Regions from separate parts of the Sinomonas terrae genome, predicted to be linked through region 2. Evidence: riboswitches for the same ligand, from Rfam matches in the RefSeq annotation. Region 2 holds a riboswitch; the other holds the start of a gene.
The links. A riboswitch is a leader RNA that binds a small molecule or an ion and turns the genes downstream of it on or off. The one in region 2 is predicted to bind S-adenosylmethionine.

Region 1: another riboswitch for S-adenosylmethionine. It lies ahead of L0M17_RS00190 (MFS transporter); the one in region 2 lies ahead of L0M17_RS18525 (flavin reductase family protein).

Annotation. Positions count from the first base shown of each region.
Region 1 is NZ_JAKZBV010000001.1:42,160-48,854, reverse strand. It holds gene L0M17_RS00205 (ATP-binding cassette domain-containing protein) at 1-697, shown strand, start outside; gene L0M17_RS00200 (ABC transporter permease) at 694-1,494, shown strand; gene L0M17_RS00195 (LLM class flavin-dependent oxidoreductase) at 1,496-2,872, opposite strand; gene L0M17_RS00190 (MFS transporter) at 2,869-4,191, opposite strand; SAM riboswitch class IV at 4,228-4,342, opposite strand; gene L0M17_RS00185 (sulfatase family protein) at 4,839-6,302, opposite strand; gene L0M17_RS00180 (SDR family oxidoreductase) at 6,299-6,695, opposite strand, start outside.
Region 2 is NZ_JAKZBV010000001.1:4,002,591-4,009,285, reverse strand. It holds gene L0M17_RS18535 (chloride channel protein) at 1-1,226, shown strand, start outside; gene acs (acetate--CoA ligase) at 1,452-3,416, opposite strand; SAM riboswitch class IV at 3,562-3,673, shown strand; gene L0M17_RS18525 (flavin reductase family protein) at 3,712-4,197, shown strand; gene L0M17_RS18520 (oxygenase MpaB family protein) at 4,286-5,200, shown strand; gene L0M17_RS18515 (DUF503 domain-containing protein) at 5,316-5,609, shown strand; gene purL (phosphoribosylformylglycinamidine synthase subunit PurL) at 5,837-6,695, opposite strand, start outside.

The DNA.
Region 1 (6,695 bases), 4.0 Mb from region 2:
CGGCCTCACCGGCCAGTTCGCGGCCGTGGACGGCCTGCTCACTGGCGAGGAGAACCTTCGGCTCATGGCAGACCTACGCCACCTCGGCGCCCACGCCGGAAGCCGCCGCGTCGCGGAACTGCTCGAACGGTTCGATCTCACTGACGCAGCGCGCAAGCCGCTCGTGACCTACTCGGGCGGCATGAAGCGCCGCCTCGACCTGGCCATGACGCTCGTCGGAACGCCGCAGATCGTCTTCCTCGACGAGCCGACCACTGGCCTCGACCCGCGCAGCCGGCAGACCATGTGGGAGATCGTCCGCGAACTCCTCGACGACGGGGTGACGATCTTCCTCACAACCCAGTACCTCGAGGAGGCCGACCGCGTTGCGGACCGCGTCGTCGTGCTCGACCACGGCCGCGTCGTTGGCGAGGGAACCCCGAGCGAGCTCAAGGCGCGGGTTGGCACCGAGGTCCTGATCGTCACCGAGCGCGACGGCACCGCGCGCCCCGAGATCCCGGTTGACGGGACCGTCGGCGGCCTCCGCGACGTGCTCGCCGCGATCGACGGCGACGGATCCGCGAGCGTGAGCCTGCGCGCGCCGAGCCTCGACGACGTCTTCTTCGCGCTCACCGGCAGCCCGTCGTCGTCCGACGACGCCGCGCCCACCTCCGTAGCCGCGTCCGCGACCGCTTTCATCACCGGGGAGGAACAATGACCGCCATCGCTTCCACCGCCGCCGATTCGGCGACGATGTTCCGCCGCAATCTGCTCCACATGCTGCGCTACCCGGGCCTCACGGTGTTCGTCATCGGGATCCCGGTGCTGCTTCTGCTGCTGTTCGTCTACGTCTTCGGCGGCATGCTCGGCGCGGGGCTGCCCGGAGGCGGGCAAGGTGCGAGCCAGGAGTACCTCGCCTACGTCGTCCCCGGCATCCTCCTCATCGGCGTTGCCGGGATCGCCAACGGTGCGTCCATCGGGATCGCTCAGGACATGACCGAAGGCATCGTCGCGCGGTTCCGCTCCATGGCGATCTCGCGGGCGGCTGTCCTCAACGGACACGTCCTCGGCAACACCGTCCAGGGGCTGCTGTGCCTCGCCGTCGTCATGGGCGTCGCGCTGCTCATGGGCCTGCGGCCCGGCGCCGGGCCGCTCGCGTGGCTTGTGCTCGTCGCCTTCCTTGCCTTGGTCTGCTATTCGGTGTCTTGGGTGGCGGTCGCGATGGGGATGAGCAGCAAGACCGTCGAGAGTGCCAGCAACACTCCGATGATCTTCACGCTCCTCCCCTTCCTCGGAAGCGGCTTCGTACCCACGGCCTCGATGCCGGGGTGGCTGCAATGGTTCGCCGACGCGCAGCCGTTCACCCCGTTCATCGAAACCACCCGCAGCCTGCTCGCCGGGCAAGGGCCCGACGCGCGCTACGGCTTGGCGTCACTCGCCTGGTGCGCGGTGTTCGTCGCGCTCGGCTACTTCTGGTCCCGCGCGGTGTACGAGCGCAAGTCGGTGAGCTCATGAGCTAGACCCCCGCGGCAACCCCCGCCGCGCGCAAGCCCGGGTGATCGGACGCGAGGCGTGGTCCGGCTCCCAGGATCGTCTCCCGGAAGGTCGCGCCCGCGGGTGCGTCGGCGAGCAGGCCACGCCGTCGCAGCTCGGGCGAGACGAGGCGTGCGAACTCGAGCAGATCGGCCGGCCGCACAGCGGAGGTGAGGTTGAAGCCGTCCACACCGCCCTCCTCGACCCAGCGCTCGAGCTCGTCGGCGATCGTTGTCGGCGAACCGACGATCACGGGTCCCCTCCCGCCGATCGAGACGAACTTCGCGACCTCGCGCAGGGTCCACTCTCGTTCAGGATCGAGGGTGGTGAACTGGGCGAGCGCGGACTGGTTGCCGTCGCTCGTGATGTATTCGAGCGGAGCGTCCTGGTCGAGACCCGAGAGGTCGATGCCGGTCCAGCCCGCGAACAGCGCAAGGGCGGCGTCGGTGTCCACGTAGGACTCGTATTCGGCGAGCTTGGCCGCGGCGGCCTCATCCGTCTCGGCGACGATGACCGTTGCAAGGTTGAAGACCTTGACCGAGTCGGCGGCCCGGCCCACGGCCGAAAGCTCAGCGCACAGCCCCTCGATGAACTTCCGTGCCTGGGCCGGCGTCGAGCTCGAGAAGAAGACCGCCTCCGCGTGCTTCGCCGCGAACGCCTTGCCCCGGGACGAAGCGCCCGCTTGGAACAGCAACGGCGTCCTCTGCGGGGAGGGCCCGACGAGTGCGGGCCCGGGGACGCTGTAGCCCGCGCCGGAGTGCCCGATCCCGCGTACGCGAGCCGGGTCGACGAAAACGTTCGATTCGACGTCGGCCCGCACCGCGTCGTCGTCGGCCGATGCCTCCCACAGCTTGTAGACGACGTCCATGAATTCCTCGGCGCGGTCGTAGCGCTCGTCATGCGGGAGCTGGCGGCCGAGCCCGAGGTTGCGCGCCGCTGACTCCTGGTAGGAGGTCACGATGTTCCAGCCGATGCGGCCTTGCGTGAGGTGATCGAGCGTGCCGAACTTGCGGGCGAGGAGATACGGCTGCTCGTACGTGACCGAGGCCGTCACACCGAAGCCGAGCCGCTCCGTTGCGGCGGCGAGCGCCGAGACGATGAGCAGGGGGTCCAGGGTCGGATACTGCACTCCGCCGCGCACGGCCTCGTCGGCGCTGCCGCCATAGACGTCGTACTGGCCGAGCACGTCGGCGAAGAAGATGCCATGGAACCCACCGGCCTCGAGGGTGCGAGCGAGGTCCGTCCAGTAGCCGAGTTCGGCGAACCGGCTGGCCTGCGAGTCGGGATGGCGCCAGAGCCCGGGCGACTGGTGCACCGGCACGAGCATCTCGAAGGCGTTGAGGAGCAGGGGCTTGGTCACTGGAGTTCCTTTCGAGCGGTCCGAACCGGGTCCTTGGCAGCGAGCGCGGCAACGGTCGAGAGCGCCGCGAGCAGGACGAAGAAGCCGCAGATGAGCCACGGCTGGCCGCCTCCGGCCTCGAGCAGCGCCGCCGCGACGAACGGCGTGATCCCGCCCGAGAGGACCGTGCCGGCCTGATAGCCGAAGGAGACGCCGCTGTAGCGGAGATCGACCGGGAACTGCTCGGCGAACCACGCCGCCTGCGGTCCGTAGATTGCGTCATGCAGCACGTTCATGGGCAGCAGCAGCACGATGGGGAGGAGTGCGAGGGAGCCGTGGTCGAGGAACCAGAAGAACGGCCAGATGAAGACGGCGATACTGATCGCGCTCGCCACAGCCATGCCGCGCCGGCCGATGCGGTCGGAGAGCCACCCCCAGAACGGTCCAGAGATGAGGCCGACCGCGGAGACGATGAGCACGGCCGTCAGGGCCTCGCCGGTGTCGCCGCGCCGGGTCTTGAGGTAGCCCAGCATGTAGACGGTGAGGAGGCTGTAGAGCGCGGGCTGGACGAGGCGCAGGCCGATCGTCACGAAAATGCCACGCGGATGCTCGCGCAGAGCCCGCCGGACCGGGTGTTCCGCGACGCGCTCCTTCTCGCGGAGCTCGGTGAACTCCTCCGCGTCCTTGACGCCGAGACGGATCCACAGCCCGATCGCCACCAGCACGCCGGAGAGCAGGAACGGGATGCGCCAGCCGAACGCCTGGAACTGCTCGGACGTCAGCACGCCTTGGATGACGGCGAAGGTCGCCGTCGCGAGCAGCATCCCTGCCGCCGAACCCACTTGGGTGAACGATCCGAAGAGGCCGCGCCGGGCCGGCGGCGCGTGCTCGACCGAGAGGAGGGCGGAGCCACCCCACTCAGCTCCCGCGGAGAGGCCTTGGATGAGGCGGAGCGTGACGAGACCGACCACGGCGAGCAGGCCGATGGCCGAGTAGTTCGGCAGGAGGCCGATGAAGAACGACGACGCGCCCATGATGAGGAGCGACCACACGAGCAGCGCCTTCCGCCCGATGCGGTCGCCGAGGTGGCCGGAGATGACGCCGCCGAGCGGCCGGGCGATGAAGCCGACGGCGTAGGTCGCGAACGAGGCAAGGATGCCGACGACGGGTGACACGCCCGGGAAGAACTGCTTTCCGAAGACGAGTGCGGACGCCGTGCCGTAGAGGTAGAAGTCGTACCACTCGATCGTGGTCCCGACGAATGCGGAGGAGAGGACGCGCCGCTTGGCGCGCAGGGTCTCGCCGAGCTGGACGGTCCCGCTCTGGAGCAGAGTAGCCATGGTGGTCTTTCTCGGTCGCGGCACCGCGGCTCGCAGGCGCCATACTTACGACGCCGGAACCCGGCATCGTCGAATCCTCACCTGGAGCACCCCACTACAGCAGGAGGGTTGCCGTCCGATCAGCCAGGGCTTGTCACCGGAACTCTTGATTCTGGATGCCAGTTTTCTAGAAACCGGTTAACCGCGGCAACTGCCATGTAACGGCGCTTCACACTCGCCCCCACCCCCTCCCGTTTCGGGTACAGAAACCACCCCTCTTTTGCCGTTTCGGGTACAGATATCCCCCTCGTTTGGTCCTTTCGGGAGCGCCAACTCCCCTCATTTGGCCTTTCGGGAACAGCTAATCCTTCTCACGCCCCTTTCGGTTGCGCCTACCTGAAATCGAGGGGACCGACGACGACGGGTGGCGAGCTTCGTCGTCGTCCTCGCCCTTCGAGATGGGGAGTTGGCGTACCCGAAACGACCACGGGCGGGAGTTGGCGTACCGAAACGACCAGGGGCGGGAGTTGGCGTACCCGAAACGACCACGGGCGCGAGTTGGCGTACCCGAAACGACCACGGGCGCGAGTTGGCGTACCCGAAACGACCAGGGGCGGGAGTTGGCGTACCCGAAACGGATAGAGCGGGGGCGGGGGTGGGGTGAGCTTTTACGCGCCGCCCCACTTTGGGTTGGGTGTCTCCGGCCCCTCATATGGCCTATCCCCGTAGAACTCCTGCAGTCGGTCGAGCTCATCCCGGAGCTCCGCGAGCACCGACGCGTTGCTCGGGTCCGCGATCACGTTGACGAGCTCGTGAGGGTCGGCCTCGAGGTCGAAGAGCTCCCACTCGCTCGGCTCCCGCTCGAGCGAGGCGCCCGGCACGCCCAAGCCGTCACAGTAGTAGTGGATCAGCTTGTGCGTGCGCGTTCGGACGCCGTAGTGCGCGGGGACGTGATGGCTCGGGTCGCGATGCTCCCAGTAGCGGTAGTACATGGACTCCGGCCAGTCCGGCACGTGCTCGCCTCGCAGGAGCGGGCGGAACGAGCGCCCCTGCGCAGTGGGCAGGGCAGAGCCGGGATCGAGGCCGCAGAAGTCGAGGAACGTCGCGGCGAAGTCGGCGTTCGTGATGATCGCGTCGCACCTGCTCCCCGCCGGAATCTCGGCAGGCCACCGCATGAGCAGAGGCATCTGGAGGGACTGCTCGAACATGAGTCGCTTGTCGAACCAGCCGTGGTCGCCCAGGAAAAAGCCCTGATCCGAGCAGTACACCACGATCGTGTCCTCGGCGAGCCCCTGTGCGTCGAGGTATTCGAGCAGGCGGCCGACGCCGTCGTCGAGCGCCTGGACGCACTGGAGGTAGTCCCGCATGTACCGCTGGTACTTCCACCGCGCCCGCTCCCCGCTGTGCTCCGGTCCCTCTAACTCCGGCGGCGTCGGCTCCTTGACGTCCTCCTCGGTGAGATCGTCGGCGATGCTCATCCGCACAGACCGAACGCATTCCGCCAAGGTCGCGTGGTCGTCGTCGAACGTCTCCGGCTCGGGTATCGAGCCGACCGGGAACAGGTCACGGTGCCGCTCGTCCGGGATCCAGGGCCGGTGGGGCGCCTTGTGGTGCACCATGAGCGCGAAGGGGCGCCCCGGATCACGGTTGATGAGCCAGTCGAGCGCGAGGTCCGTCACGAGATCGGTCGCGTACCCGGTGAACCGCCGTTCGCCGTCGGGCCCGATCATGACGGGGTCGAGGTACTCCCCCTGGCCGGGGAAGACGAGCCAGTCGTCGAAACCCCGTGGCCGAGCGCCGGAGGACTCCCCGAGATGCCACTTGCCATAGAGCGCCGTCGCATACCCGGAATCGTGGAGGACGTCGACGAACGTGGGCACTCGGTAATCGAATTCCGCGAAGATCCCAGGCACCCCATTGATGTGGCTGTACGTCCCCGTGAGGATCGTGGCGCGCGAGGGACTGCAGATCGCATTCGTGCAGTAGACCGAGCCGAGGAGCGCGCCCTCCCTGCCGATCCGATCGATGGCCGGCGTCGTGTTGACCCTGCTCCCGTAGGCGGAGATGGCATGCGGAGCATGGTCGTCGGAGAGGATGAAGAGCAGGTTCGGGCGGTCCACGGATTCGCTCATCGCGTGCGGACGATTCCCTGCCGCAGGAGGCTCTCCGCGCACGCGACGGCCGCCTCCTCGTTCGAGCGCGGTTCCCAGCCGAGCACACGGCGCGCCTTCTCATTGCTCGCAGCCCGAACCACGTTGAGCTGCGCTGAAATCTCCCGAACGGGAGGCACGACGACGGCGAGCGCCTTGAACACCCAGGCCGGCGCCGTGCGGGTGGTCACCTTCGAGGCCGCCGGACCGAGGGCCTCCCGCAACGTGAGCGCGATCTCGTGGAAGGAGATCGGCTCACCCGCGACGGCGAGGAAGCGCTGGCCGGCAGCTTCGGGATCCGTCATCGCCCGAAGGTGGAGGTCGGCGACGTCGCGTACGTCGACGATGTTCAGCCACATGGGCGGAGCGGCGGGG
Region 2 (6,695 bases):
TGACGGGCGGGGCGATCGGCTCGATCCTCGCCCAGCACCTCCACCTCACGGCGGACGAACGCAAGACCCTTCTCGTCGCGGGCGCCGCATCCGGCATGGCCGCAACGTTCAACTCACCGCTCGCGGCCATCCTCCTCGCGGTCGAGCTGCTCCTGTTCGAGTGGCGCCCACGCAGCTTCATCCCGGTTGCCTCCGGCGTCGCGGTCTCGACCGTGGTCCGGAGCGTTATCCTCGGCAGCGCACCGATCTTCCCCGTGGCAACCACTGGCCTCCATCTCACTCCGGGCATCGAGGCGTTGGCCGCCGTCGTCGGCATCAGCGGTGCGATCGTCGCCGCCGGCGCGACCTGGCTCGTGTACCGCGCGGAGGACACGTTCTCCCGCCTCCCAATCCACTGGATGTGGTGGCCCGCGATCGGCGGACTCATCATCGGTGCGGGTGGCCTCATCGAGCCGCGCGCCCTCGGCGTGGGTTACGACGTCATCGACCAACTGCTCACAGGCCAGGCGACGACGGGCCTCATCGTCGGCATCCTCGTCGTCAAGACGCTCATCTGGTCGCTGTCGCTGGGCAGCGGCACCTCGGGCGGCGTCCTCGCGCCGATCTTCATGATCGGCGGAGCGCTCGGCGCCGCCGCCGGGCTCGTGCTCCCGAGCGTCATCCCCGGGTTCTGGGCGCTGCTCGGCCTGACCGCCGTCGTCGGCGGGGTCATGCGGTCGCCGCTCACCGGCGTCGTCTTCACGCTCGAGCTGACCCACGCGTGGGCCGTCGCGCTCCCGCTGCTCATCACGTCCGTTGTCGCGTATGGGGTGTCCGTCCTGCTGCTGCGCCGCTCGGTCCTGACAGAGAAGATCGCCCGCCGCGGGCTCCACCTGACCCGCGATTACACGACCGACCCGCTTGAGACCTTCTTCTGCGAGGACATCATGCGCACGCCCGCAGTGCAGCTCCCGGAGGGCGCGCCGGTGCTCCATCCACGCGACACCGTGCGGCATGCGGCGTACGTCCTTGCGCGGTCCGGGGCAGCTGACGCTGCGGTGATGGACGACGCCGGTGCCTACCTTGGGCTGATCGGCCCCGCCGATCTGCTAGTCGCGCGATTGCACGACCTCACCGAGGCGACGGATCGGGACCGCACCCTGCGGTACCTCACGCGCCGGAGCAGCCCGAGGCTGTCCCCGCGCCCCCACGCCCACGCGGGCAGCTCCTCGCCGACGGCAAGCTGACCACTCGTCGGGAGGGATGTGGCCGCTCGTCGGTCGGGATGTGGCCGCTCGTCGGTGGGGATGTGGCCACTCGTCGGTCGGGAAGTGGCCACTCGTCGGGGGGATGTGGCCGCTCGTCGGGAGGGATCGGCGAGTGGGCACTTCTTACCCCACGAGTGGGCACTTCTTACCCCACGAGCGGCCAGATCCTGTCCCACGAGTGGCCAGATCCTGACCCACGAGTGGTCAGCGCGCCGCGAGGACCTTCTCGATCTCGGCGATGCACGGCTCGTTCTGCAGGCTCGTCGTGTCGCCGAGCGCGCTGCCCTCGAAGAGCTGCGTGAGCAGCCGGCGCATGATCTTCCCGGAGCGCGTCTTGGGGACGTCGGGAACGACGACGACGTCGCGCGGCTTCGCGATCGGCCCGATCTCCTTCGCGACGTGGGCGCGCAATGCATCCGCGACGGAGCCGTTCTCGCTCGTGGCGGCGTCGGCCGTGAGCACGACGAAGGCCGCGATGGCGTGCCCGGTCGTAGCGTCCGCGACAGGGCACACGCCCGCTTCGACGACGGCTGGATGCGAGACGAGCGCCGATTCGATCTCGATGGTCGACATGCGGTGGCCCGAGACGTTGAGCACGTCATCGGTGCGCCCGAGGATCCAGGTGTCGCCGTCGTCGTCGAACTTCGCCCCGTCGCCTGCGAGGAACCAGCCCTGCGCCGCGTACTTGCGCCAGTACGAGTCGAGGCAGCGGCGCGGGTTCCCCCAGACCGTCCGCGCCATCGCGGGTCCGCTCTCGGTGACCACGATGTTGCCCTGGACTCCGGGCGGGACGCGGGCGCCGTCGTCGTCCACGATGTCCGTAGCGAGCCCCGGCAGCGCCCTTGTAGCACACCCGGGCTTGAACGTCGCGTCGGTGGGCCGAGGTGATAGCACGGTTGCGCCAGTCTCGGACTGCCACCACGTGTCGACCATGGGGACGCCGCCGGCAACGTCCCCGCCGGAGTCGCGCCCCAGGTTCGAGCGAAGCCACCGCCACGCCTCCGGGTTCACGGCCTCGCCCACGGTGCCGAGCACCCGAATGGAGGAGAAGTCGTACTCGGCGGGCACGCCGTCCGGGAACCAGCCCATGAGCGAGCGCACCAAGGTCGGCGCCGTGTAGTAGCTCGTAACGCCGTACCGCTGGATGATCTCGAAATGCCGCCCCGGATGCGGAGTGTTGGGCGTGCCCTCGAAGATGACCTGCGTGAAACCGTTCGAGAGCGGGCCGTAGATCTCGTAGGTGTGGGCCGTGACCCAGGCGAGGTCGGCGGTGCACCAGTGGACGTCGGCGGCGCGGAGGGCCGGGTCGGGATTGGAGAACAGGAACTCGTGGCTCCACGACGCCTGCGTAAGGTAGCCGCCGGTCGTGTGGACGAGGCCCTTCGGCTTCCCCGTCGTCCCGGAGGTGTACATGATGAAGAGCGGGGTTTCGGCATCGAACGCCTCGGCCTCGTGCTCCGACGGCTGGGCGTCCACGAGCTCGTGCCACCACACGTCCCGCCCCGGCGTCCATGCGATGTCCGAGCCCGTGCGGCGGATCACGAGGACGTGCTCGATCGCGTTGTCCCTTGCCGCGGCACCCCCGCGGACGGCCGCGTCCGCATTGTCCTTGACGGGCACCGCTTGGCCGCGTCGGAATTGGCCGTCGGTGGTGACGAGCAGCTTCGCCCCCGTGTCCTCGACCCGGAACCGCAGCGCCTCCGCGGAAAAGCCGCCGAACACGAGCGAATGCACCGCGCCGATGCGCGCACAGGCGAGCGTGATCACCACCGTCTCGACGAGCACCGGGAGATAGACCACGACGCGATCCCCCTTCCGCACGCCCAGCGCTTCGAGCGCGTTGGCGGCCTGAGCCACGCGCCGCTCGAGGTCCGCATACGTCACGGTGAGCCGGTCGCCCCGCTCGCCCTCGAAGCACAGCGCGACCTTCTCGCCGCGGCCCGCCGCGACGTGCCGGTCCACGCAGTTCACGGCGGCGTTGAGCTTGCCGCCGTCGAACCACCGGATCTCGGGGGGAGTGCTCGCCCGGAGGTCGGCGGGAGTCCATGAATGCGCGGTGTGCCACGGCTCGGCCCACTCGAGTCGACGCGCGGCGTCCTCCCAGAAGGCGATGCGATCAGGGGTGGCAGCGGTCATGAGGGAACTCCTTGAAGGGTGGGATGCCTCCACTAAACGCCCGCCGCAGTCCAGCCGCCAAAGCCTCGCACGCAACAGAACGTCACGCAAAGTCACGGCTGGACGACCACTAAGTTGTGTGTCCGTGTTACGGACGCGCTTTACTGCCCAAAGAAGCGTTCCGTAGGCTGAATAACAGGATCAAGAGTCCCGGCGGAAAGCTCTGGCTGGCCGGGCGGCAACCCTCTCCCGTAGTGGGGTGCCCCAGATGAGGATCCGGTCGCGGCGAACGTCCGCGGCAAGTACGGCGCCCGGAAGCGGGTGTCCGGCCGATTGCTGGAGGAACGCCATGACCATCACATCCGTGGGCCAGGCCGTCACCGGGGCGGAACTTCGCCGCGCCATGGGGCATTGGGCCACGGGCATCTCGGTCATCACGACCCAGAGCGAAGGCACCTTGGCAGGCCTCGTGAGCAACTCGTTCACGTCGGTCAGCCTCGAGCCCGCCCTCGTCTCATGGGCCGTGGACAAGCGTTCGTCGTCATTCGATGTGTGGAACACGACCGACAACTTCGCCGTGCACATCCTGTCCGAGTCGGACCGCGAGCTCGTGCAGCGATTCGTGGCGAAGGGGACGGAGAAGTTTGCGGGACTGGCCTGGGAGCCGGGCGTGCTGGGCTCGCCCATCGTGGCCGCTGAGGTCCCGCGCATCGAGTGTCGGCTCTGGCAGCGGGTGGACGCGGGGGACCACGTGATCCTGATCGGCGAGGCAGTGAGCGTCTCGGATCCGGAGAGCTTCCGTCCCCTGACCAATCACGTCTACTGGGGCAAATAGCCCCACCGCCCGCAGCCGGGACGAGGGCGCCCTCGTCCCGGCGCGGAACGGCGTTGCCCGCGTGAGCTGCGTGCGCGACGCTTGATAGGTGAGCATTGATGTTCTTTCGCCGCTTCGCCGCCGTCTGAGCTTCACTTTCTCCGGCCAGTCGGAGGGCATCCCGGCGTGGGAGCTCGCGCTTGAGGACGGCGAGGACGCGGGCTACTTCGCGCCCGACTCCGTCACTTGGCGAGTGCACGGCGGCATGACCCCCATAATCGGCGGGATCCGCGCGCTCCTCACCCAGGCCCTGCATCCCGGGGTGCTCGCCGGCGTCGTCGACCATTCGTACTATCAGGACGAGCCGCTCGCGCGGATCGCGCACACCATCCGGTGGGTCTTCACGGTCACCTATGGCGACACGGCCGCGGCGCGCCGCGCCTGTGAGCACGTGCGGCGCCGGCACGAGCCGGTCGTGGGCCGGTACGTCGACGGCCGTGGGACGGAGCGGGACTACTCAGCGAACGATCCCGAGCTCCTCGCCTGGGTGCATCTTGCGTTCACGGACGCGTTCCTCGGAGCGTACGAATACGTCCATGGACCCCTGCCTGCCGGTTTGGCGGATCAGTACGTCCGCGAGTGGGCCGTGGCCGGCGAACTCATGGGAGTCGCGGAGCCGCCGCGGTCCGCGGCCGCCCTGCGTGAACAGTTAGCAGCGTACGACGACGGCGTGCGCCTCACCCACAGCGCGCACCTTGACGAGGTGGTCGGCTTTCTCCGGAACCTGCCGCTTGACCCGCTGCTCGTGGCCGGGTACCGCAGGCTTTTCGCCGCCGCCGTCGACTCTATGCCGGACCGCTCCCTCGAGCTGCTCGGCATGGACCGCTCGTCGCTGCGCCGGAGCCTGCTCCCGCCTCGGCAGGCCGCGCAGGTGACGCTCGGCGTCGTCGGCCTCGCGCTCGGCACCACCGGACCGAGCGAGGCCGCGGCCCGACGCCGTCTGGCCCGCCTCGGCGTCCTCTAACCCCTAGCTGTTTCGGGTACGCCAACTCACCGCCCTGGTTGTTTCGGGTACGCCAACTCACCGCCCTAGCTGTTTCGGGTACGCCAACTCCGCCCCGCAAGGGAAGAATGGCCGCATGTGGATCGCGTGGATCGAGTTCGACATCCTCCTCGGCGACGTGCACTCGCTCAAGGAGAAACGCGCCGTCGTCCGCCCCATCGTCGGCGAGCTCAGGCGGCGGTTCGAGGTCTCGGCCGCCGAGGTGGGCAGTCAGGATCTCCACAGACGGGCCTCGATCGGCGCCGCCCTGGTGTCGGCGGATCGCGCGCACGCTGTCGAGGTGCTCGACGCCGTCGAACGCTTCGTGGCAGGGCGCCCGGAGGTCGACCTCCTGAGCGCCCGCCGGAGGGAACTCCACAGCGAGGACTAAGGCCTCACCACAGGACCCCGTAGCCGAAGAAGAGCAGCACGAACTGGACGCAGCCAAGGACGAATCCGGCGATCGCCCGCCGGTTTGGGCTCCCGAGGGCAAGGCCGAGGATCCCGAGCACCATCGCCGCCGTCGCTCCTACGAGAAAGCCCCGCCTTTCGGACCGCGCCCGCCGCTACAGCGGGGGGAGAAGTCCAGAAGGCGGGGCATTTCAGCCTCGCATGGGTCTAGCCGAAGTACTTCGGCAGCGTTCCCTCGTGGGCCTCGCGGAGCTCAGCGATCGGCAGGTCGAAGAGGCCCTGCACCTCAAGGGAGGTCGCGAGGACGTCGACGACGCCGAGGCGCACCACCGGGAACTGGCGGGCGGCGGCCATGTCGTTGAAGCGCACCTCCTCCGAGCGGGGGACGGCGACGACGGCGCGCGCCTGCGACTCCGAGAACAGCGCGGTGAAGGCATCGATCCCGTCGCGCTCGCAGAGGTCATCGAGCGCCACGCGGGCGCCGACGCCGAAGCGCAGCACCATCTCGGACAGGGCTGCGGCGAGGCCTCCCTCGGAGAGATCGTGCGCGGAGTCGACCATGCCGTCGCGCGAGGCGTTGATGAGGATCGCCCCGAGCGTCTTCTCCGCTTCAAGATCGAGCTTCGGCGGGAGTCCGCCGAGGTGCCCGCGCAGGTTCGCGAACTCGGAGCCGTCGAGCTCGTCGCGCGTCGTCCCGAGGAGGTAGATCGCCTGACCGTCCGCGTTCTGCTGCCAGCCCGACGGCGTGCGGCGGGCGACGTCGTCGAACTTGCCCAGGACGCCGACCACCGGGGTGGGGTGGATCGCCGTCGTGCCCGTCTGGTTGTAGAGCGAGACGTTGCCGCCGGTGACAGGAATGCCGAGGGTTTGGCAGGCGTCGGCGAGGCCGCGCACAGCCTCGGCGAACTGCCACATGACCTCGGGGTCCTCGGGCGAGCCGAAGTTGAGGCAGTCGGTGACGGCCATGGGGACGGCGCCGGAGGTCGCGACGTTCCGGTACGACTCCGCAAGCGCGAGCTGCGCGCCGGTGTACGGATCGAGGTAGGCGTAGCGGCCGTTGGCGTCG